3 regions of the Pseudomonas sp. SMN11 genome follow, and region 3 is predicted to be linked to each of the others. Evidence: predicted binding sites of a transcription regulator. Region 3 holds the regulator's gene; each other region holds the start of a gene.
What was found. The regulator sigma-54, encoded in region 3, starts transcription at its own class of promoters, with help from an activator protein. The targets are predictions, from matches to a motif close to ANTGGCATNNANNTTGCTNT.
Positions count from the first base shown of each region.

Region 1: the regulator sigma-54 is predicted to act here: its motif matches at 2,851-2,870, upstream of nirB (nitrite reductase large subunit NirB).
Region 2: the regulator sigma-54 is predicted to act here: its motif matches at 5,412-5,431, upstream of flgB (flagellar basal body rod protein FlgB).

Region 1 covers NZ_JBKGGW010000029.1:60,192-68,052, forward strand. The annotation lists gene ACLEJU_RS21300 (molybdopterin-dependent oxidoreductase) at 1-2,692, shown strand, start outside; gene nirB (nitrite reductase large subunit NirB) at 2,996-5,545, shown strand; gene nirD (nitrite reductase small subunit NirD) at 5,545-5,907, shown strand; gene ACLEJU_RS21315 (PAAR domain-containing protein) at 6,042-6,299, opposite strand; gene ACLEJU_RS21320 (DUF6708 domain-containing protein) at 6,296-7,123, opposite strand; gene ACLEJU_RS21325 (T6SS effector BTH_I2691 family protein) at 7,123-7,861, opposite strand, start outside.
Region 2 covers NZ_JBKGGW010000037.1:7,472-15,332, reverse strand. The annotation lists gene flgH (flagellar basal body L-ring protein FlgH) at 1-321, opposite strand, end outside; gene flgG (flagellar basal-body rod protein FlgG) at 368-1,153, opposite strand; gene flgF (flagellar basal-body rod protein FlgF) at 1,201-1,941, opposite strand; gene ACLEJU_RS23705 (hypothetical protein) at 2,135-2,320, opposite strand; gene flgE (flagellar hook protein FlgE) at 2,393-3,751, opposite strand; gene flgD (flagellar hook assembly protein FlgD) at 3,779-4,495, opposite strand; gene flgC (flagellar basal body rod protein FlgC) at 4,511-4,954, opposite strand; gene flgB (flagellar basal body rod protein FlgB) at 4,958-5,365, opposite strand; gene ACLEJU_RS23680 (DUF6861 domain-containing protein) at 5,805-7,148, shown strand; gene ACLEJU_RS23675 (GAD-like domain-containing protein) at 7,162-7,785, shown strand.
Region 3 covers NZ_JBKGGW010000012.1:116,269-124,129, forward strand. The annotation lists gene ptsN (PTS IIA-like nitrogen regulatory protein PtsN) at 1-462, opposite strand, end outside; gene hpf (ribosome hibernation-promoting factor, HPF/YfiA family) at 475-783, opposite strand; gene ACLEJU_RS13360 (RNA polymerase factor sigma-54) at 862-2,355, opposite strand; gene lptB (LPS export ABC transporter ATP-binding protein) at 2,532-3,257, opposite strand; gene lptA (lipopolysaccharide transport periplasmic protein LptA) at 3,258-3,785, opposite strand; gene lptC (LPS export ABC transporter periplasmic protein LptC) at 3,772-4,344, opposite strand; gene ACLEJU_RS13380 (KdsC family phosphatase) at 4,353-4,877, opposite strand; gene ACLEJU_RS13385 (KpsF/GutQ family sugar-phosphate isomerase) at 4,892-5,866, opposite strand; gene ACLEJU_RS13390 (ATP-binding cassette domain-containing protein) at 6,115-6,924, shown strand; gene mlaE (lipid asymmetry maintenance ABC transporter permease subunit MlaE) at 6,924-7,721, shown strand; gene mlaD (outer membrane lipid asymmetry maintenance protein MlaD) at 7,721-7,861, shown strand, end outside.

The DNA.
Region 1 (7,861 bases), on a different contig from region 3:
CGATATCCTCCTGCCCGCCGCGCTGTGGGCCGAAGGCGAGGGCGTGATGATCAACAGCGAACGCAATCTGACACTGATGCCACATGCGGTTCAGGCCCCGGGCCAGAGCCTGGCGGACTGGCAGATCATTGCCCGGGTCGCCTGCGCCATGGGCTACGCCGAGGCCTTCGATTACCCCGACGCCGAGGCGGTGTACGACGAGATTCGACGCTTCTGGAATCCGGCAACCGGTTACGATCTGCGAGGCATCGGCTATGAGCAGTTGCGCCATGGCCCACGGCAATGGCCCTGCGCGCCGGGGCGCGAAGATGACCGCAGCCCGCTGCGTTACCTGAACGACGGCAGCAGTCAGTCATTGTTGCGCGATGCCGAGGGCAATGCGCCTGCACTGGCATTCCCCACCACCAGCGGCAAGGCGCGCTTCTTCGCCCGGCCCTGGCTGCCGGCACCCGAGCTGCCAGACGCCGACTACCCGCTGGTACTCAACACCGGCCGTGTGCAGCACCAGTGGCACACCCTGACCAAGACCGGCAAGGTGCCGGCGTTGAACAAGCTGGAGCCCGGGCCCTTTGTTGAAGTCCACCCTGATGATGCTGCCCGCCTGGGCATCGCCGACAAGGATCAGGTTGCCATCCGCTCACGTCGCGGCCAGGCCGTATTGCCGGCACGCATCAGCGATCGGGTCATGCCTGGCAACTGCTTTGCGCCATTCCACTGGAATGACCTGATCGGCGAGCAGTTGGCGATCAATGCCGTCACCTGTGACGCAGTCGATCCGCTGTCGCTGCAGCCGGCGTTCAAACATTGCGCGGTGGCGCTGGAACGGGTTGCTGGCGAGCGCATCGATGCCCTTGAACTGAACACTGCCATCCCGGAGCCTGCCCGCATGCCGACCGCGACCCTGTCCCGCCTGCTTGGCCTGGACACCCTGCCAGCCCCGGTGCTGGCCGATGACGAGCGTCATTACCTGCAGGGCTTTCTGCTCGGCCTCGACCAGGCGCGTACCGAGGGCGTGCCCAGTTTGCCGGCCAGCGCGCCGTTGGCTGCTTCGCTGCGGCTGTTCGTCGATGGTTTGCTGGCAGGGTTGTTTGCGCAGCCAGCCGCCGCTCCGGCCGTTGCCGCGCCGCGCCACCAGGTGCTGTGGGCTTCGCAGACGGGCAATGGCGAGGCGCTTGCCGAGCGTTGTGCCGAGCGTTTGCGCGGCGCGGGTCTGGAGGTACAGCTCAGCTGCATGGAGGCGGTCAGCCCCAGCCAGTTGCAAGGCGCCGCCAGTGTGGTGCTGATCACCAGCACCTTCGGCGATGGTGATGCGCCCGACAGCGCCACGGCATTCTGGCAGGCGCTGCAGAGTGAGCAGGGCGCCTGCTGCGCAGAGTTGCCTTACGCGGTGCTGGCCCTGGGCGACTCCAGCTACGACCAGTTCTGTGGCTTTGGCCGCAAGCTTGACCAGCGTCTGGCCGAACTGGGCGGGCGCCGCTTGCTACAGCGGGTCGATTGCGAACCGGATTTTGATGAGGCATTCACCGGTTGGCTCGAAGCCCTGCTGCCGGAGCTCGGCAGCGCAAGCTCACCAGCACCGCTTAGTGAACTTGCGCCAGTCGAGAGCTACAGCAAGCAGCAACCGTTTTCGGCCCCGCTGCTGGAAAATCACCTGCTCAACGGCCCGGGTGCCAGCAAGGAAACCCGCCAGCTGGTGTTCGACCTGTCCGGCAGCGGCTTCAGCTATTCCACCGGTGATGCCTTGGGCGTATGGCCGCGCAACTGCCCGACGCTGGTCGAGGAACTGCTGGCGCTGATGCATCTCGATGGCCAGGCGTTGGTGGAATTGAAAGGGCAGCCGGCGATGCCACTGGCCGAGGCTCTGGAAAGCCATCTGGAAATCGCCAAAGTCACCCCGCAGCAACTGCAGGTGTTCAGCACGTATGCCGCTGACCTCCAACGGCTGCTGCAACCCGAGTGCAAGGCCGAACTTCGGGAGTGGCTGTGGGGCCGGCAGTTGGTCGACGTGCTGCGGGTGTTCCCTCAGCAGTTGCCGCTGGCCACCTGGCTCGATCTGCTCAAGCCACTGCAGCCGCGCCTGTATTCGATCAGCTCAAGCCCATTGGCTCATCCGGACCAGGTACACCTGACCGTTTCCACGGTGCGCTATGGCGAGCGCAAGGGCGTGTGCTCCACCTTCCTCGCTGATCGGGCGCAGTCACTGAAGGTGGCGATCTTCCCGCAGGTATCGAAGCACTTTCGTCTGCCCGAGGACAACGACGTGCCGGTGATCATGGTCGGCCCCGGCACCGGCATCGCGCCGTTCCGTGCCTTCCTCGAAGAGCGCGAGGCACACGGTGCCAAAGGCAAAAACTGGCTGTTCTTCGGCGAGCAGTATGCGTCCACGGATTTCTATTACCAGGCACAGCTCCAGGCTTGGCAGGCGAGCGGCCACCTGCGCCTGGACACGGCGTTCTCGCGGGACCAGGCCGAGAAGATCTATGTGCAGCAGCGGATGCTCGAACAGGGGGCGCAGCTGTGGCAGTGGTTGGAGGCGGGGGCGTATTTCTATGTGTGTGGTGATGCGCAGCGCATGGCCAAGGATGTGGATGCGGCGTTGCGTGAGGTCATAACCGTGCACGGGGGCGTGGATGCCGATGCCTATGTCGAAGCGTTGAGCAAGGCCAAGCGGTACCGGCGTGATGTGTATTGATGTGCTCCAGAATGGGGAGTGCTGCACTTGAAATGTGCGTTGGCTGTGCCGGCCTCTTCGCGGGCAAGCCCGCTCCCACAGGTTTACCTCGCTGCTGAACCCTGTGCGGTCCCTGTGGGAGCGGGCTTGCCCGCGAAGAGGCCAGCACAGGCAAACCAATTGGCACAGTCCCTGCTTTATCCCTGATACAACAAAGCCCACTGATCAACGGCGATCAACCCGGGCCACCCACCGTGATGAATACAGGCAAAGGCGCCTGGAGCTTCGGCTCCAGGCGCCTTTTTTTTGATCGAGGATCGGCTTATGAAGGCAACAGCGAGCGGGCAACGAGAGCGACTGGTCATCGTCGGCAACGGCATGGTCGGCCACCACTGCGTGGAGCAACTGGTCGAGCGCGGCGCCTTGGAGCGCTTCGAGCTGCATGTGTTCGGCGAAGAGCGCCAGCGAGCCTACGACCGCGTACATCTGTCGGAATATTTCGCCGGTAGCTGTGCCGAAACCCTGGCCCTGTGCGGGCAGGATTACTACGGCAACAGCGGCGTACACCTTCACCTGGGCGAAGCGGTGCTGGAAGTCGACCGCGAACGCTGCGAGGTGGTGACTGCCGAGGGTCGCTACGCCTATGACCACTTGGTCCTGGCCACCGGTTCCTACCCGTTCGTGCCTCCGATCGAAGGCTCCAGCGGCAACGCCCGCCTGGTCTACCGTACCCTCGACGACCTCGATGCCATTCGCGCCGCTGCCGGCCAGGCGCGCCGTGGCGTGGTGGTCGGTGGCGGCCTGCTCGGCCTGGAAGCCGCCAACGCATTGAAGTCCCTCGGCCTTGAAGCGCACGTCGTGGAGTTTGCCCCAAGGTTGATGCCGGTGCAGCTGGACGGCGAGGGTGGCGCCGCGCTCAAGGCGCAGATCGAAGCGCTGGGTGTGGGCGTGCACCTGTCGCGTGCCACCCAGTCGATCAGCGCGGGAGAAGCCTACCGCTACCGCATGAATTTCGACGGCGGCGAGCACCTGGAAACCGACCTGATCGTGTTCTCTGCCGGTATCCGCCCGCAGGATGCCCTCGGCCGAGCCTGTGGCCTGGAGATCGCTGCACGCGGTGGCGTGGTGATCGACAACCACTGCCGCAGCAGCGACCCGCGCATCTTCGCCATCGGCGAATGCGCCTCGTGGAACGGCAGCGTGTTCGGCCTGGTCGCCCCGGGCTACAGCATGGCGCGCAACCTGGCTGCGCTGCTGACGGGTGAAGCTGCAAACGCATTCACCGGTGCCGACATGTCGACCAAGCTCAAGCTGCTGGGCGTGGATGTCGGCTCCATCGGCGATGCCCACGGCGCCACGCCGGGTTCGCGCAGCTACCGCTTCATCGACGAGGCCAACAGCGCCTACCGCCGGCTGGTGGTGGATGCCAGCGGCAAGCACGTGCTCGGCGCGGTGCTGGTGGGCGACAACAGCTACTACGACACCCTGCTGCAGTACGCCCAGAACGGCATTGCCCTGCCGGCCGAGCCGGCAGCGCTGATCCTGCCGCAGGGCGGTGGTGCACCGGCCCTCGGTGCCGACGCGCTGCCCGACAGCGCGACCATCTGCTCGTGCCACAACGTCAGCAAAGGCGCAGTGTGTGCGGCCATCGACAGTGGCTGCGGCGACCTCGCTGCGGTCAAGGGCTGCACCAAGGCGGCCACTGGCTGCGGCGGCTGCGCAGCGTTGCTCAAGCAGGTGTTCGAACACGAGCTTACCGCCCGTGGCGTGACCGTCGACAAGAGCCTTTGCGAACATTTCGCCTACACCCGTCAGGAACTCTACGGGCTGGTGCGAGTGGAGGGTATCCGCACCTTCAACGAACTGCTCGAACGCCACGGCAAAGGCCATGTCGGTTGCGACATCTGCAAGCCCGCAGTGGGCTCGATCCTCGCCTCTTGCTGGAACCAGCCGATCATGGACCCGGCGCTGGTGCCGCTGCAGGACACCAACGACACCTTCATGGCCAACATGCAGAAGAACGGCACCTACTCGGTGGTGCCGCGTATCCCGGGTGGCGAGATCACCCCCGACAAGCTGATCGTGATCGGCCAGGTGGCGAAAAAGTACGACCTCTATACCAAGATCACCGGTGGCCAGCGCATCGACTTGTTCGGCGCCCAGTTGCACGAGCTGCCGCTGATCTGGGGCGAGCTGATCGCAGCCGGCTTCGAGACCGGCCACGCCTACGGCAAGTCGACGCGCACGGTGAAGTCGTGCGTGGGCAGCACCTGGTGCCGCTACGGCGTGCAGGACAGCGTCGCCATGGCCCTGCGCCTGGAAGATCGCTACAAGGGCCTGCGCAGCCCGCACAAGCTCAAGTTCGCGGTTTCCGGTTGCACCCGTGAGTGCGCTGAGGCGCAGAGCAAGGACATCGGCGTGATCGCCACCGACAAGGGCTGGAACCTGTACATCTGCGGCAACGGCGGCATGCGCCCGCGCCACGCCGAACTGTTCGCCACCGACCTGGACGACGAAACCCTGGTGCGCCTGATCGACCGCGTGCTGATGTTCTACATCCGCACGGCCGATAAGCTGCAGCGCACCTCGGTCTGGCGCGAAAGCCTGGAAGGCGGCCTCGACTACCTCAAGCAGGTGATCCTCGACGACAGCCTGGGCCTGGCGGCCGAGCTGGAGGCGCAGATGCAGCATGTAGTCGACCAGTATGAATGCGAATGGGCCAACGCCCTCAACGACCCCGAGAAGCTCAAGCGCTTCCGCACCTTCGTCAACGACAAGCGCGCCGACCCGGACGTGCACTTCGTGCGCGAACGCGATCAACGTCGGCCGGCTGCACCGCTGCACCTGATCCCAACTGTCGAGGAGGCTGTCTGATGAATCTGTCCAATGCTGCTGTGAAAACCCGAGAAAACTGGCAGGCGGTGTGCCAGGCCGATGACCTGGTGGCCGACTCTGGCGTGGTGGTGTGGCTTGAGGGGGCGCAGGTGGCGTTGTTCTACCTGCCCGAACTGGAGCAGAGCCTGTACGCGGTGGACAACCGTGATCCGCGGTCGGGGGCCAATATCATCGGCCGCGGGCTGGTGGGTAGCTTGCAGGGGGAGCTGGTGGTGGCGGCGCCCTTGTACAAGCAGCACTTCAGCCTGCAGAGCGGGGCATGCCTGGAAGATGCCGGGCAGCGGTTGCGGGTGTGGCCGGTGCGCTTGAATGGCGGGGCGGTGGAGTTGGCGGTGGCCTGATAAATCGCTGGGGGCGCTTTGCGCCCCTTTCGCGACACCAGGCCGCTCCTACAGGAGATCGCGTTCCCTTGCAGGAGCGGCCTTGTGTCGCGAAAGGGCTGCAAAGCAGCCCCCTTTATGTATGACCCGCCAGATCATTCAAGTTGCCAGCCAGCATCGCCTTCTTCCAGATACCCGCCATGGTCAGTACGATCACCCTGGCGCGCCACGGCCTTGCCTTCGATCTGGTAGGCCGCCGAGCCGCTGACGATCACTGCCCCGCAACTTGTCCGGTCGCCGACCCTGGCCACGGCCTTGCCGTTGAAGGTGTAGTTGGAGCTGCCGGTTTCCACGACGCTTTTGCCGTGGAGCGGGCAGGCATGGGAGTGGCCGACGAGTACCACAGGTTTCATGGTTGTTCTCTTGGGGTGGGGGCGGTGCGGGATTCCAGGTCCATTTCAGCGGGCCAATTGACTTCGGGGGCCAGGCGGTCGAACGGATTACGGAAAGCTATTTTTCCCTCAGTGCTAGGACTCGCGGTCTCGTCCTTGCAATTGGAAGGATGGAGGAACTCGGGAAGCGCTTCAGGGCCTTGTTGCATGAAAAGCCTGACGATGGCCCAGTACTGCTCGCCTTCCTCTATATCGTCGGTAAAGAAGACTCGGTCGATTACTTCGTTGGTGCCGGGTTTGCAGATCGATATCTTCACTTCTTCCTTGAACCCACCGTAGCCGGGAGCATAAATCCGGTATGCCTCGAGCGTAAGGTCATCCCAGTCATACGCGACGGGCTTCACCCCCCAGTTTTTTCTGCCAAATGGGTTGAGTAGCTCGAATCTGTACTGATAGAAATAGACCTTGCGACGTTGTCTGTTGAAACGGATGGGTTCATTTCGAGGAAAGCCAAAATCCATTCGGATGTAAGGAGTGAGGAGGCAGAGGATGCAGGCATGAAAGAAAATATACCAAGAGAGCTCTTCTATTCCTGCCGAATTTAGCTTGAGCGGGAAGCGGCTGAAATAATCAATTGTGAAGTACAGGGCCATGATTGATATGGTCACGCCTATGACAATCCAGCCACCTCTCAGCTTCAAGGTGACTCGGGGTAGTTCGAGGTGGTTTTCATTCATGTCGATTGAGGCGCGAGGCGGATTTTTAAAGCTAGGGTTAATATTCGCTTCGGCATTAGGGGCGGGTAAGTCGTACTTCCAACCTAGGCCTCGATCAGGCTTCTCCATTATTTATTCTCCTGAAGCGAAATTTCGGCATAGGCCTGAGGGATGCTGCGGTCCGGCCAGTAAGTAATAGTCAAGGAGGCTGACAGGATGTTGTGTCTGCCTGTGTCTTGAGTTAGTTCTATTTGCCCGGTAAAGGTTTTTATCGACTGGCTGACTCTGGGTTGGAGAGGTTGATGGCTCACTGTGATTTCCAAACTTTCAAGTTTGTAATCCGCTTTGTTTGTCGATTTTGAGGGGGGCAGCGAAACCCTCTTCAAGGCAGCGGGTGTAAGTGCTGGAGGGAAGTACTCTTGTGAAACGATAACTTCTCCGCCAGTGTAATGGGGAGGGGCGCCGTCGCCGTGTCTGTGGATCAGGACTGCCCATTGATAGCCAGCGGATGAACTGTTGAAATTGGGGAGTGTTATCCGGAACTTCAAGAAACTCTGCAGGTCAATGGGCACTCCAATTTTGGTATTGCTGATTTCGCTTGCAATGACGGTTTCAAACTTGAGTCCGCCTGTTGCACCCAGTGATGCTGCGTTTAGCGCTGCTAGCGCTATGTCTGCGTGGTTTGGAGAGTTCCAGTGTGTACGAGGTGTTTCATCAGCATGACCGAAATAACAACGGCGAGCCCATAACTCCAATGCGGTTGACTCGTTTTTCTCGGCTATCTTGTTGAATATGTATGCAGCCAAGCTTGATATAATGGCGACTCCAATGGCTTTTAGAGCCAGTGGGTTGAACACTCCCAAGGCA
Region 2 (7,861 bases), on a different contig from region 3:
GGGGGTGGAGCCGAACAGCGAGGTCAGACCAATGTCGGCCTTGCTGTTCTTCTGGATCTGGGAACCGGCGTTCTTGCTCGCCGACGTGCGTTCGTTGAGGGTGATGGTGATGATGTCACCCACGCGGAACGCTTTGCGGTCGGTGTACAGGCCCTGCTCGAAACCGGCCTGGTAAATCGAACCGTTGTTGGCTGCCGCCGGCAGCGGGGTGCGCGGCAGAACCGGCGCGTAATACGGGTCGTTCGGCTTCGGCGTCGGCGCGACGCAACCTGCCAACACAACCGCCCCCCCCAGGGCGAACACAGACAACAGACGTTTCATGAAACTTACCTCACGGTGTAACGGGAGTAGAACCTGTACCAGGGCTTTAGAGCTGTTGAGTCACGAACGACAGCATCTGGTCGGCGGTGGAAATGACCTTGGAGTTCATCTCGTAGGCACGCTGGGTGGTGATCATGTTCACCAACTCTTCCACGGTGCTGACGTTGGAGTTTTCCAGGGTCTGCTGCAGGGTGGTGCCGAAGCCGTTCAGACCCGGGGTACCGACTTGCGGCGCGCCGCTGGCTGCGGTTTCCAGGAACAGGTTGTCACCGATCGCCTGCAAGCCAGCCGGGTTGATGAAGTCGGCGGTCTGCAGGTTGCCGATCACCTGTGCAGCCGGGTTGCCGGCGGTGGTGATCGACACGGTGCCGTCCTGGCCAACGGTGAAGGTCTGGGCGTCGTTCGGCACCACGATCGCAGGCTCCAGGGCAAAGCCTTGGGCAGTGACGATCTGGCCATCGGAGTTCAGGTGGAATGTACCGTCACGGGTGTACGAAACGGTGCCGTCCGGCTGCAGCACCTGGAAGAAGCCACGGCCGTTGACCGCCATGTCCAGCGGGTTTTCGGTGGTCTGCAGGCTGCCGGTCTGGAAGTTCTTCTGGGTGCCGACAATGCGCACACCGGTACCGACCTGCAGGCCCGATGGCAGCTCGCTGTCCTGGGTCGACTGCGCACCTGGCTGACGCTTGATCTGGTACAGCAGGTCGGCGAACTCGGCGCGATCCCGCTTGAAGCCGGTGGTCGAGACGTTGGCCAGGTTGTTGGAAATGACGGTCAGGTTGGTGTCCTGGGCGGACAGGCCGGTTTTAGCGACCCAAAGAGCCGGAAGCATCAGTATTCTCCTCGTGCGCCTGTTTTACGGCACCCGTTCAAAGTTGGTTAGCCGATTTGCAAAACACGCGCCATGGCTTCATCGCCTTCCTTGGCCGCGTTCATCATTTTCACGTGCAGCTCGAACTGGCGGGACAGCGCCAGCACCGAAGTCATTTCTTCCACGGCGTTGACGTTGCTGCCTTCGAGGAAGCCCGACACCACCCTTACATTGACGTCGGCGGCAGCCGGCTGGCCGTTCTGGGTGTGAATCAGCCCGTCCAGGCCCTTGGTCATGCTCTTGATGTCCGGGTTGACCAGCTTGATGCGGTCGACCTCGGCCATCACCCGCGGGTCTTCACCCATCGAGCGGATGCTGATGGTGCCGTCGGCACCGACTTCGACTTTCTGCTCTGGCGGAATGGCGATCGGGCCACCGTTGCCGATCACCGGCATGCCGTTGCCGGCACGCAGCACGCCGAGGGCGTCGATGTTCAGGCTGCCGGTGCGCACATAGGCTTCGCTGCCATCCGGCGCCTGCACGGCGATGAAGCCCTGCCCGCTCACGGCCACGTCCAGCTCGCGCCCAGTCTCGACCATCGGCCCTTCGCTGAAGTCGGTGGCCGGGCGTTCGGTCATGGCAAACGCCCGTGACGGAAAGCTGTCACCGAACACCGGCATCGAGCGCGCCTGCTCCAGGTCGCGCTGGAAGCCATTGGTGGAAACGTTCGCCAGGTTGTTGGCGTGGGCCTTTTGCGCCAGCGCGTTCTGGCTGGCGCCGGTCATGGCCACGTAAAGCATCTTGTCCACAGTCATCCTCCGCTGCACTGACGATCGTTTGCCGTTCGCCGTTGCTGTGCAGGCTCTGAAGCAAGTTCCGAACCAACTTCTCGAATTCATGAAAAAGCCCGTGAATACGGGCTTTTATCGGGGTTTTGCGATTGGGATGCCGCCGGTTATCCGGCGCCGGGTTGCCGATGGCGGCAATCCTCTACCGGCCTCATCAAGGCTCGCGGCAACCGCCATTGGTGAATGGACCGGCGAATTTTTTCCAGCCCTCCCCCGGCGGCCACTGCGAACACACCAGCCGGCCATCCACCTGGCTCTCCCAGCGCCACCAGGGCGCGGTGCCGGCCTGGGCCTGGTACAGGCAGAAAGCGGCGATCAACGTGACAACCAGCCTTTTCATGATCCCTCCTGCAAATACGACTGACCCCTTTACAGGAAAGGGGTCAGTCCACGCATGCTCAGCCAGCGACCATCAGGTCATCTGAATGATGGTCTGCATGATGGTGCTTTCAGTGGAGATGGTCTTGGCGTTCGCCTGGTAGTTGCTCTGCGCCTTGATCAGCTCGACCAGCTCTTGCGTCAGGTTGACGTTCGAGCCTTCCAGCGCGTTGGACTCGACACTGCCCAGGGTGCCGGTCTTCGGCGTATCAATACCCGGAATGCCCGAGGAATAAGTCTCGGTCCAGCGGGTGCCACCGATCTGCTGCAGGCCTTGGTCGTTGGCGAAGCTGGCCAGGGCTACCTGGCCGATGGCACGCGACTGCTGGTTGCTGAAGCTGGCGAACATCACGCCGGTGGAGTCGATGCTAAGGCTTGACAGGATGCCGGTGGCATAACCGTCCTGGGACTGCGACATGCGCGCGGTCTCAGTGTTGTACGAGGTGGTGCTGTTCATCGACAGCTTCATGCCGTCGGCGTTCTCCGCCGAACCGTTGGAGGCCCAGTTACCTGCAGCATCCTTGGCGGCCGGGACCCAGCCCTTGAGGGTGAAGGTATTGTTGGTCACCGCCCATTCGGCGTTGGCCGGAGCACCCGGCGGAATGCTGGCCGGGTCAGTGGCCATGGACGCCACGCTACCGTCGGTATTGAAGGTCATGGTCGCTTCCAGCGGCGCAGTGGACGTCGGGTCCATCGGGTTGCGACCATCTACCAGGGTGTACATCGTCCACTGGTTGGTGTCGGTCTTGCGGTAGAACTGTTCCATGGTGTGCTCGTTACCCTGACTGTCGTAGACCTTGGTCGGGAACGACTTGGTGTACGTAGTGTCATCAGTCGGGTCGAACACGATGTCACCGGCAACCGGCGGCGTCGACGGCAGCGGGATAGACTTGGCCGAGGAATTCAGGTTGATGCCCTGGTCGATCAGGGTGGTGGCCTTTGGCTGCAGCGCCGAGGTGTCGATCTGCAGGTCGGTCAGCACACCTTTCTTGATGTTGCCGCTGCTGTCGGCAGCATAGCCCTGCAGGCGCAGGCCATCGGAAGTGACGACATAGTTGTCCTTGCTGGTCTGGAAGGCACCGGCACGGGTGTAGACCATCGAGCCGTTGTCGGACAGCACGAAGTAGCCCTGGCCCTGGATACCCATGTCCAGCACGTTGCCGGTGTTGTTCACGTCACCCTGGGTGAATTGCTGGGAAACCGCGGCCAGTCGCACACCGTTGCCGACCTGGTTCTTGCCCACGCCCAGGCGATTGGCGCCGGCGTAGACGTCGGCGAACTCGGCACGCGACGACTTGAAACCGGTGGTGTTGACGTTGGCAATGTTGTTGCCGGTAACGTCCAGCTGCTTGTTGGCTGCGTACAGACCGCTAAGGCCGATATTGAAAGACATGCTGTTGCTCCTTGTGCCGTTCTGGCCTTAGATACCGATGGTTTGTACGTCGGACAGGGAAACCTTGCCGACCCCGGCGAGGTTGAGCACCATTTCGCCCGTGGTGTTGAAGCTTACGCTGGTGACCTTGGCCGGCAGCAGGGTGTTCATCTGCACCGATTTGCCATCCACGGTGGTGCTGGCAGTGAAGGTGTAGGTTCCCGGGTCGACCTTCGCGCCGCTCGAGTTGGTGCCATCCCAGATGAAGTCGGCGTAGCCGGCTTTCTGTTCGCCCACCTCGATGGTCTTGACGGTGTTGCCGTCCTTGTCCTTGACGGTGATCTTCGCCCCGTCGATGGCCTGCGGCACGACGAACTGGCCATTGAAACTGTCGGCGGTATCGACCACGGCCTTGTCGTTCTGCACGATCACCGAGCGGCCGACCAGCGACGACGCCTGCAGCGCCTGGGACGAGGCCATGGCACTGGTGATGTTGGTGACCGACTCGTTCAGCGAGGTGATGCCCTCAAGGCTGCTGAACTGCGCCAACTGGGCCACGAACTCGCCGTTGTCCTGCGGGTCGAGCGGGTTCTGGTGCTGCATCTGGGTAACCAGCAGCTGCAGGAACGCATCCTTGCCCAGAGAGCTGTTGCCGGTCTGGGACGCGGTATCAGTGGTGGTCTTCTTGGTGGTGCCAGTGCTGACACCGGACGCCGCGATGACGTCGTTGAGGTTGACACCGGTAGAGGAGGTATCGATGGCCATGGTCCGGCTTCCTTATCACTGACCCAGGGTCAGCACTTTCTGCATCATGTTCTTGGCGGTGTTCATCAGCTCGGCGTTGGTCTGGAACGCACGGCTGGCGGAGATCATGTCAGCCATCTCCTCGACCACGTTGACGTTCGGGTAGTAGACGTAGCCGTCCTTGTTCGCCGCCGGGTGATTCGGCTCGTAGCGCGCCTCCAGATTGCTCTGGTCTTCGACGATGCCCTTGACCTGCACGCCCTGCCCCGCCTCGCCCTGGTCCTCGAACAACGACTGGCTGACGCCGCTTTGCGCGTTCTGGAAAGTGGTGGCGAACACCGGGTGGCGCGCACGGTAGGTCTGGTCGATGCTCGACGACACGGTTTCGGCGTTGGCGATGTTCGAGGCAACGGTGTTGAGGCGGGTGTTCTGCGCGCTCATGCCGCTGCCGGCAATGTTGAAAACACTGGAAAGGGACATGAATTACTCTCCGCGCAGGGCCGAAACCAGCCCTTTGAATTTACTGTTGAGCAAGGTGAAGCTGGCCTGGAAGCCGATGGCGTTTTCCGTGTAGTTCGATTGCTCGATCTGGGCGTCCACGGTGTTCTGGTCGATCGACGGCTGGGTCGGCACGCGGTATTGCAGCGAGTCGTCAGCCATTGCCAGGCCTTCGGCCTCGATGTGGCGGCTGTTGGTGCGGTCCATGGCGAAGCGGCCGCTTTGCTGCTTCTGGCTCTCGGCGGCGAGCACCGAAGAGAAGTCCATGTCACGCGCCTTGTAGTTGGGCGTGTCGGCGTTGGCGATATTGTTGGCCAGCACTTCGGCGCGCTGAGCGCGGAAGCCCAGTGCCTTTTCGTGAATGCCAAGCGCCTTGTCGAAACTGATGCTCATGTCGGGAAAACCTTCGAAGGTTGGCCGGAATTTCGTTGAGCAAGGTATAGCAAGGGCTGTGCCACATTCCCGAAAGCCCGGAAATGCTGGGTTGTAGCGCGGGCGGCTGATGGCGCGATGCCAGAAAAGCGGCAAAGTGCTTCCGCCTGGCGAAGCGAAAGCGGCAATTTCCGAGTGGCAAAAGCGGCAAAACAAAAAATTGACGTCAGAGGGTGGGCAGGTGCTTGGCAGTGCATGTATCGCTTCAAGATCGAGCGCCGTCCGCGCGGCGTTCGATCTTGAAACGACAACCCCACCAACCCTACCCAGCAATCTCAAATCTCAATAACCCTTGCCCCATTGGAAATTAAATAGACTTTTCCTACAGCCGACTCAGGAATTTCCCGCCCTCACTCCATGATGTGATTTCCCCTGCACAAAACTGGCAGGGAGACGCCTCATGTTGCTCTGGCACATCGTGCCCACCTGGCGCGATATCGAAACACGCATCACCGATGAAATGGGCTATCAGGGAGGCGCCCATTTCCGTACTTACCTCAACGAACAGGTGCCGTCACTGGCCCTCAACCTGCGCCGCGTGGACACCGTGCGGCGCGCGTTCCACAAGGCGGAATGGGTAGCCGGCGACCTGCTGCGCCAGCGCTTCGCCGACCTCGACATCAAAAGCATCCTCGACGACCTGATCGGCGTCGCCGAGCAGATGGCGATGATCGTCGCCGGCAGCGCCCTCACCGGCGGCCTGCTCGGTGCCGGCATCGGTGCGTTCGCGGGAGGTGCCGGAGCCATTCCCGGTGGCGTCGCAGGCACTGCCATCGGCTTCAAGGTCAGCGGCTGGATACTCGGCGCACTGGGCATCGCCTCTCTCGCCGAATTTTTCGTCGATGGCCTGCCGCGTATCGGCGAGTACTACCTGGACGGCATCGGCATCGCCTGGGAAGGCACCCGCGGTGAAGAAGGGCTGAACGCGTTCAGCCAGGACAACCCGTTTGCCATCGACCAGGCAGCGCATTTCATTGCCACAGGGCATGTGGAAGTGGTGATGCTGCTGTTGGGCGCCATGGTGTCCTACCTCACCCGCGGGCGCGGCAATGCGGGTGTGCTTGCCCAGGAAATGGCCACCAGCAAGAAAGGCGCGCGGATTGGGCAGTGGATGCTCAAGCACGAGGCGGCTTTGAAGAAACGGCCGGATCCGCAGGTGCCAGAACGGCGCACAGGAGCGGTAGCCGGGCGTGATCCGGCAGTACCGGACGCACATAAAAATGACAAGGGGTCGACAAAAAGCCACCCCGGCGTCATGGCATTGCATCATGTCGAATGCTTTAAAACAGGCAAGTTGCCGGAGTATAAGACAGGGGAATTCAAGCGACAGTTGAACGGTCAAGAGGATGGGCTCAACTGGATGACGGTTGAGGAGTTCTTGGAGAGTGTTACGTCCCCAAACAAACGGAATCCCGGCATTGCCCAAAAAGCCAGGGTGCATTATGAGGACGACATCCGAAACAGCATTGCACAAGAGCTCCGGAAAACACTTGACCCTTTAGACGCTGAATTGGCCGCAATCGAAAAAGCCAAAAACCGGATGTCCGTGTTAGCTGCACTGCACAACCCCGACCTCATAGCAGGCGGCAAGGATATAATCTCTGATTTCGGCGACCGCCAAGTGAATTCCACGATAGGACCACAATGGAAAACGAAGCTACCAAACCTCAAAAAGGCTGCCGAGACGGTTCCGCCAGAACTTAGAAGCACAACGCGCATGAACACAAAATTACACAAATGCTAAAAGGGCATCCATGATGGATAAAGTTTTTGCCAGGTTCATCGAAATTTTTGGCCCCGCCATCGACCGCAGGGAAGTGCCACCGTCAAGCCTCGACCGCTACAAAGACAAGCTACCCCCTAAGCTCTTGGAGTATTGGGCTGAACATGGCTGGGGAGGATACGGGGAAGGCATTTTCTGGTTAGTCAACCCACAGGAATATGAGGCAGGCGTATCGTCCTGGATAGAAGACACAGCACTCAACACGCAAGATACTTATCACCTCATCGCCAGAAGCGCCTTTGGCGACCTGTACCTGTGGGGGGAAAAATCCGGGGCATCGCTCACAATATCAAGCGTTAGCGCTCAGTATGTATTCCACAAAAACAGCTTCACAAAAACTGAACTAGATGCTGAGCTTCAGGGCTTTATCCTTTCAACACGAGTAGAGTCGAACGACTTCAACGACCTATTCAAGCCTGCGCTACGCACACTTGGCCAACTTAAGCATGACGAAATGTATGGATTTTTCCCAGCACTCATGCTGGGCGGCTCCGACTCCCTCAAGTTCTTGAAAAAAATCAGTGCAGTTGAGCATTTGATTTTCCTTGCTCAACTCACTGATCTAGAACCCTATTTTTTCTCGGAAGTACCGACTTGAGAATGTTGTTCAGCAGATCAAGAGCCGCCCGCTCGGGCGGCTCGATTTGACGGGAGCTACAGAACCACCGGCATGC
Region 3 (7,861 bases):
GTGCTCGTTCTGTGCGTCCAGGACAACCTGGTACAGGGCCTCGCTGCTACCGGCGGCACGCAGGCGATCGCGGACCTCCTTGCGATCGAGCATGCTGGCGATCTGGCGCAGCAGTTCAAGATGGGCATCGGTGGCCGCCTCTGGCACCAGCAGGACGAACAGCAGATCCACCGGGGCGCCATCGATGGCGTCGTAGTCGATCGGCGCGTCCAGGTGCAACAGTGCACTTACCGGGGCAGAGCAGCCTTCAAGTCGGCAGTGGGGAATGGCAATGCCATTGCCAAAGCCGGTAGAACCCAGTTTTTCGCGAGCGATGAGCTTTTCGAAGACGTCTTGCATCGCAAGCTCGGGCACTTGCTCGGCAATCAGGTTGGCGACCTTTTCCAGGGCGCGCTTCTTGCTGCCGCCCGGCACGTTCACCAGGGAACGGCCGGGGGTCAGGATGGTTTCAAGTCGGATCATGGATGAGAGGGATCAGCGGGCGGCTGCACCTTGCAGCAGGCTTTGCTGTTTTTCCTTGTGTTTTTTCAGTTGGCGGTCGAGCTTGTCGGCCAAGGCGTCGATCGCTGCATACATGTCTTCGTGTTCCGCGTTGGCAACCACTTCACCGCCTGGAATCTGCAGGGTCGCCTCGACCTTCTGCTGCAGCTTCTCGACTTTCATGATGACCTGCACGTTGGTGATCTTGTCGAAGTGACTCTCCACGCGAGCGAGCTTTTCAAGCACGTAATCGCGCAGTGGCTGGGTGACTTCTACATGCTGTCCACTGATATTGACTTGCATACAGCTTCTCCTTTGTTGCCCGTGCATAAAGAGGCAGGTCTTGCACCTGCCCCACAAACGCTGTGGCACATCCGGGGGCTACATCAGTCGCTTGCGCTCGCTCGACGGTGCGATGCCGAGGGACTCGCGGTACTTGGCGACGGTGCGACGGGCTACCTGGATGCCTTGTGCCTCCAGTAAACCAGCGATCTTGCTGTCACTCAATGGCTTTTTCTGATTTTCCGCGGCAACCAGTTTCTTGATGATCGCGCGGATAGCCGTAGATGAGCATTCTCCGCCTTCGGCGGTGCTGACGTGGCTGGAGAAAAAGTATTTCAGTTCGTAGATGCCACGCGGGGTGTGCATGTATTTCTGCGTGGTCACCCGCGAAATGGTCGACTCGTGCATGCCCACTGCTTCGGCGATGTCATGCAGGACCAGCGGTTTCATCGCTTCGTCGCCGTGGTCGAGGAAGCCGCGCTGGTGCTCGACGATCTGCGTGGCGACCTTCATCAGCGTTTCGTTACGGCTTTGCAGGCTCTTGATGAACCAGCGTGCCTCTTGAAGCTGGTTGCGCATGAAGGTGTTGTCGGCGCTGGTGTCGGCGCGGCGAACGAAACCTGCGTACTGCGGGTTGACCCGCAGGCGCGGGATCGCTTCCTGGTTCAGCTCGACCAGCCAGCGGTCGCTGTCCTTGCGCACGATCACGTCAGGCACCACGTATTCCGGCTCGCTCGACTCGATTTGCGAACCGGGCCGCGGGTTGAGGCTCTGCACCAGCTCGATCACCTGGCGCAGTTCGTCTTCCTTGAGCTTCATGCGGCGCATCAGCTGGCTGTAGTCGCGGCTGCCGAGCAGGTCGATGAAGTCGGTGACCAGGCGCTTGGCTTCGCTCATCCAGGGCGTGCCGGCAGGCAGTTGACGCAATTGCAGCAGCAGGCACTCGCCCAGGGAGCGGGCGCCGACACCGGCCGGCTCGAACTGCTGAATGCGGTGCAGTACCGCTTCTACCTCGTCGAGTTCGATGTCCAGCTCCGGGTCGAAGCCTTCGCAGATTTCTTCGAGGGAATCTTCCAGGTAGCCCTGGCCGTTGATGCTGTCGATCAGGGTGATGGCGATCAGGCGGTCGGTATCGGACATCGGGGCCAGGTTCAGCTGCCACAGCAGGTGGCTCTGCAGGCTTTCGCCGGCCGATGTGCGGGTGGTGAAGTCCCACTCGTCGTCATCGTTGCTCGGCAGGCTGCTGGCGCTGGTCTGATAAATATCTTCCCAGGCGGTGTCGACTGGAAGCTCGTTAGGGATTCGCTCGCTCCACTCACCGTCTTCCAGGGTTTCGGCGCTGCTGGTGCTTTCCTGGAAGCTGTTTTCCTGGACTTCGGCGGCCGGCTTGTTTTCGGCGTTGTCCGCCATCGGGTCGCTGTTGTCGAAGTCGTCGCCGTCTTCCTGACGTTCGAGCATCGGATTGGACTCCAGCGCTTCCTGGATTTCCTGCTGGAGGTCCAGGGTAGAGAGCTGAAGTAGGCGGATGGCCTGTTGCAACTGCGGGGTCATCGTCAGTTGCTGGCCCATTTTTAGGACGAGCGATGGTTTCATGGCTGGGGCTTAATACCTTGTTCGCCGGCGCGCATGCGCCATCCACTACACGAGGGCGCCGGAGCGCCAAATTCAAGCAAGTTTTATGCCTCAAATTGTAGCGTTTGCCTAGAGCACTGTAACAACTTAAGCCCCGACAGGGCGTTAATGCCAGTGCTCCAGGCAGGTCCCGGGGATCAGAGTCGGAACTCGTGGCCCAGGTAGACCTCCTTGACCAGGTCGTTGGCAAGGATGGTCTCGGCGTCGCCTTCGGCGATCAGTCGACCGTCGTTGACGATGTAGGCGGTCTCGCAGATATCCAGGGTTTCACGGACGTTGTGGTCGGTGATCAGCACACCGATACCCTTGGCCTTGAGGTGGTGGATGATCTGCTTGATGTCGCCGACGGAGATCGGGTCGACACCGGCAAACGGTTCGTCCAGCAGGATGAACTTCGGTGCGGTAGCCAGGGCCCGGGCAATTTCGACGCGGCGGCGTTCGCCACCGGAAAGGCTCATGCCGAGGTTGTCGCGGATGTGGCTGATGTGGAACTCCTGCAGCAGGCTTTCCAGTTCCTTGCGTCGGCCTTCACGGTCGATGTCCTTGCGGGTCTCGAGAATGGCCATGATATTGTCGGCCACCGACAGCTTGCGGAAGATCGAGGCTTCCTGCGGCAGGTAGCCGATACCGGCGCGGGCGCGGCCGTGCATAGGCTGGTGACTGACATCGAGGTTGTCGATCAGTACGCGCCCCTGGTCGGCCTGGACCAGCCCCACAATCATGTAGAAGCAGGTGGTCTTGCCGGCGCCGTTGGGGCCGAGCAAGCCGACGATCTGCCCGCTGTCGATCGACAGGCTGACATCACGCACGACTTGCCGCCCCTTGTAGCTCTTGGCCAGGTGCTGGGCTTTGAGGGTTGCCATTTACTCGGCCTTCTTCTTCGGCTGGATCACCATGTCGATGCGCTGACGTGGTTGAGTCACGTTGCCACCACGACCGGCGGTCGCAACCTGGGTCTTGGTGTTGTAGACGATCTTTTCGCCTTCGGTGGTATTGCCTTCGTTCTCGACCTTGGCGCGGTCAGTGAGGATCACCGTGTCTTTCTGCGCCTGGTACTGGATGGTTACCGCCCAGCCTTTCATCTTGTCAGGCTTGGCCGCAGTCTGCTGCTGCTCGAAGTACGCCAGGTTGCCCACCGAGGTCACCACGTCGATGTCGCCATTGGCGGCACGGGTCATGGTCACGGTGTTGCCTTTGATCATCATCGAGCCCTGGGTGATGATCACGTCGCCGGTGTAGGTGGCCACGCCCTGCTTGTCATCCAGGTGCGCGTTGTCGGCCTGGATGCGGATGGGCTGGTCACGGTCGTTCGGCAGGGCGAAGGCGCTCGCGCTTCCCAGTGCTGCTGCGCTCAGGCTGAGCAAAAGGGGGAGGGTTTTAACGAGCCTCATACTGTCCTCTTACGTTAGAGAGCAAGTCGATCTTGCTTTCTTTCAAATACGCTTTCATTCCCTTGCCTGTGGTTGTGCCACCGGCGCCGTCGATTCTAACGGCTTGCTCGGTCTGCGCATATTGCTTCTGCGGGAATACGGTCATGCGCGAGCTGGTAATGATGGTATCGCGCTGTTTTTCGTCGGTGCGGGCAATCCGTACCTGGTCGATCAGTTCGACTTCGCTGCCGTCAGGGTTGACCTCGGCGCGCACGCTCTGCACGTGCCATGGGTACTGAGTGCCGCGGTACATGTGCAGGTCGGGCGCGGTCACCAGTGTGACCTCGCTGGCCTTGAGGTGTTCGACCTTGTCGGCAGTCATTTCGTATTGCAGCTTGCCGTCGGGGAGGAACTGCACGCTGTGCGCGTTGATCGCGTAATAGTCGATGGCACTTTCGTCAACCTGGGCTACCGGCTTTTCGAGGAAGCTCTCGGGGCTGACATTCCAGTAGCCGACTGCTGCCAGCACCGCGGCGATCACCGCGAGCAACGCAATGTTGCGGGCTTTCTTGCTGAACATGGGCAACCTTACAGATAGTTGGCGTTGGCAGCGTCCAGGGTGCCCTGGGCCTGCATGATCAGTTCGCAGAACTCGCGTGCAGCACCTTCGCCGCCGCGTGCCTGGGTTACGCCGTGGGCGTGCTGGCGAACGAACGGTGCGGCGTTGGCTACGGCAATACCCAGGCCGACCCGGCGGATTACCGGTAGGTCGGGGAGGTCGTCGCCCAGGTAGGCTACCTGTTCATAGCTTAGGCCCAGTTCGGCGAGCAGGCCGTCGAGCACTACCAATTTGTCTTCGCGACCCTGGTAAAGGTGAGGAATGCCGAGGTTTTTCGCCCGGCGCTCCACCACTGGGGTCTTGCGCCCGCTGATGATTGCCGTCGTTACGCCCGAGGCCATGAGCATCTTGATACCCTGGCCATCAAGGGTGTTGAAGGTCTTGAACTCGCTGCCATCTTCGAGGAAGTACAGGCGGCCGTCGGTCAGCACGCCGTCAACGTCGAAAACGGCGAGTTTGATTGCCTTGCCGCGTTGCATGAGATCTTGGGTCATCGATTGGTTCTCCTTTACATCACGCCGGCGCGCAGCAGGTCGTGCATGTTCAGGGCGCCGGTCGGGCGGTCGTCCTTGTCCACGACCACCAGGGCGCTGATCTTGTGGTCTTCCATGATCTTCAGGGCCTCGGCGGCGAGCATTTCGGCACGAGCCGTCTTGCCGTGCACGGTCATCACCTGGTCAATCAGAGTGGTGTGCACGTCGATGTTGCGGTCCAGGCTGCGGCGCAGGTCGCCGTCGGTGAAGATCCCGGCCAGCTTGCCATCGGCGCCCACGATCACGGTCATGCCCAAACCTTTGCGGGACATTTCAAGGAGCGCGTCCTTGAGGAGTGTGCCGCGCTGCACCTGGGGCAATTCATCACCGGCGTGCATGACATTCTCGACCTTCAGCAGCAGACGACGGCCCAACGCACCGCCAGGGTGCGAGAAGGCGAAGTCTTCTGCGGTGAAACCACGGGCTTCGAGCAGGGCGATGGCCAGTGCGTCCCCCAGCACCAGTGCCGCGGTGGTGGAGGAGGTCGGGGCCAGGTTCAGCGGGCAGGCTTCCTGGGTGACGCTGGCGTCGAGATTGACCTCGGCGGCCTGGGCCAAGGGCGAGTCCGGGTTGCCGGTCAGGCTGACCAGCTGGATCCCCAGGCGCTTGATCAGCGGCAGGAGGGTCACGATCTCGGCGGTGCTGCCGGAGTTGGACAGGGCCAGGATGACGTCATCGCGGGTGATCATGCCCATGTCGCCATGGCTGGCTTCAGCCGGATGCACGAAGAACGCTGGCGTGCCGGTGCTGGCCAGGGTGGCGGCGATCTTGTTGCCTATATGCCCCGATTTGCCCATGCCTACCACCACGACCCGACCCTTGCTCGCCAGGATCAGTTCGCAGGCCTTGACGAAATTGGCGTCGATGCGGGCCACCAGGCCTTCTACGGCCTCGAGTTCCAGGCGCAGGGTGCGCTGGGCGGAGTGGATCAGCTCGCTGGATTGGCTCATGTCGAAAAGCAATGCCTGATTAAAAGGCGGCGATTATAGCCGCAATACAAGAAAGCCTCATCCTTTCGATTGCCCTCTCAAATGTCATCAAAGCCTGTCGCTGGCCTGAACGACCTGTTTCCATACCCTTGGGGGCGCAGGGGCAGCGGTGCTATAGTTCGCCGCTATTCGGCCTGCCAAGGGTGTGTGTGCCTTCACGATGAGGGCCGGCGTCCATTAGTGCGAGGCTGCACTAGCAAGGAGTCTAGATGAGTGTGGATAGCGCCTACGCGGTCGAGTTGAAGGGAGTCACCTTCAAGCGCGGTTCGCGCAGCATTTTCAGCAATGTCGACATCCGTATCCCGCGTGGCAAGGTCACCGGGATCATGGGGCCGTCGGGTTGCGGCAAGACCACGCTGCTGCGCCTGATGGGCGCGCAGCTACGCCCGTCGGCCGGTGAAGTGTGGGTGGCCGGGCAGAACCTGCCGAGCCTCTCGCGTAGCGACCTGTTCGATGCGCGCAAGCAGATGGGGGTGCTGTTTCAGAGCGGTGCGCTGTTTACCGATCTCGACGTGTTCGAAAACGTCGCCTTCCCATTGCGCGTACATACCCAGCTTTCGGACGAAATGATCCGTGACATCGTGTTGATGAAATTGCAGGCGGTCGGCCTGCGCGGTGCCATCGACCTGATGCCGGACGAGCTGTCCGGCGGCATGAAACGCCGGGTGGCGCTGGCCCGGGCGATTGCCCTGGACCCGCAGATCCTGATGTACGACGAACCGTTTGTCGGCCAGGACCCGATTGCCATGGGCGTACTAGTGCGCTTGATCCGCCTGCTCAACGATGCCTTGGGTATTACCAGTATCGTGGTCTCTCACGATCTGGCCGAAACCGCCAGTATTGCCGACTACATTTATGTGGTCGGTGATGGCCAGGTGCTGGGCCAGGGTACGCCCGACGAGCTGATGGGCTCGGACAATCCGCGCATTCGCCAGTTCATGAAAGGCGACCCGGACGGCCCGGTGCCATTCCACTTCCCTGCGCCTGACTACCGCGCCGATCTGCTGGGGGCGCGGTGATGCGCAGAAAATCCTTACTCGAACGTATCCGCCTGCTCGGGCGCTCGGCGATCGACGTGCTGGCCGTGCTCGGGCGCTCGTGCCTGTTCCTGTTCCATGCGCTGATCGGCCGTGGTGGCATTGGCGGTGGTATCCAGCTGCTGACCAAGCAGCTGTACTCGGTCGGCGTGCTGTCGCTCGCGATCATTGTCGTATCCGGCGTGTTCATCGGTATGGTGCTGGCCCTGCAGGGCTACAGCATCCTGACCAAGTACGGCTCCGAACAGGCGGTCGGGCAAATGGTCGCCCTGACCCTGCTGCGTGAGCTTGGCCCGGTGGTCACCGCGCTGCTGTTCGCCGGCCGCGCTGGTTCCGCGCTGACCGCCGAAATCGGCAACATGAAGTCCACCGAGCAGCTGTCGAGCCTGGAAATGATCGGCGTCGACCCGCTCAAGTACATCGTTGCACCACGGCTGTGGGCCGGTTTCATCTCGCTGCCGCTGCTCGCGCTGATTTTCAGCGTGGTCGGCATCTGGGGTGGTTCATGGGTTGCAGTCGACTGGCTGGGCGTTTACGAAGGCTCGTTCTGGGGCAACATGCAGAACAGCGTTTCCTTTACCGACGACGTGCTCAACGGGCTGATCAAAAGCCTGGTGTTCGCCTTCGTCACGACCTGGATTGCCGTGTTCCAGGGGTACGACTGCGAACCCACCTCAGAGGGGATCAGCCGCGCCACCACCAAGACCGTGGTCTATGCCTCGTTGGCAGTGCTGGGTCTGGACTTTATTTTGACCGCCTTGATGTTTGGAGATTTCTGATGCAAAACCGCACCCTGGAAATCGGTGTCGGCCTGTTCCTCCTGGCCGGGATCCTGGCGCTGCTGCTGCTGGCCCTGCGTGTCAGCGGGCTGTCGGCCAGCCCGAGCAGCGATACCTATAAAGTTTATGCGTACTTCGAC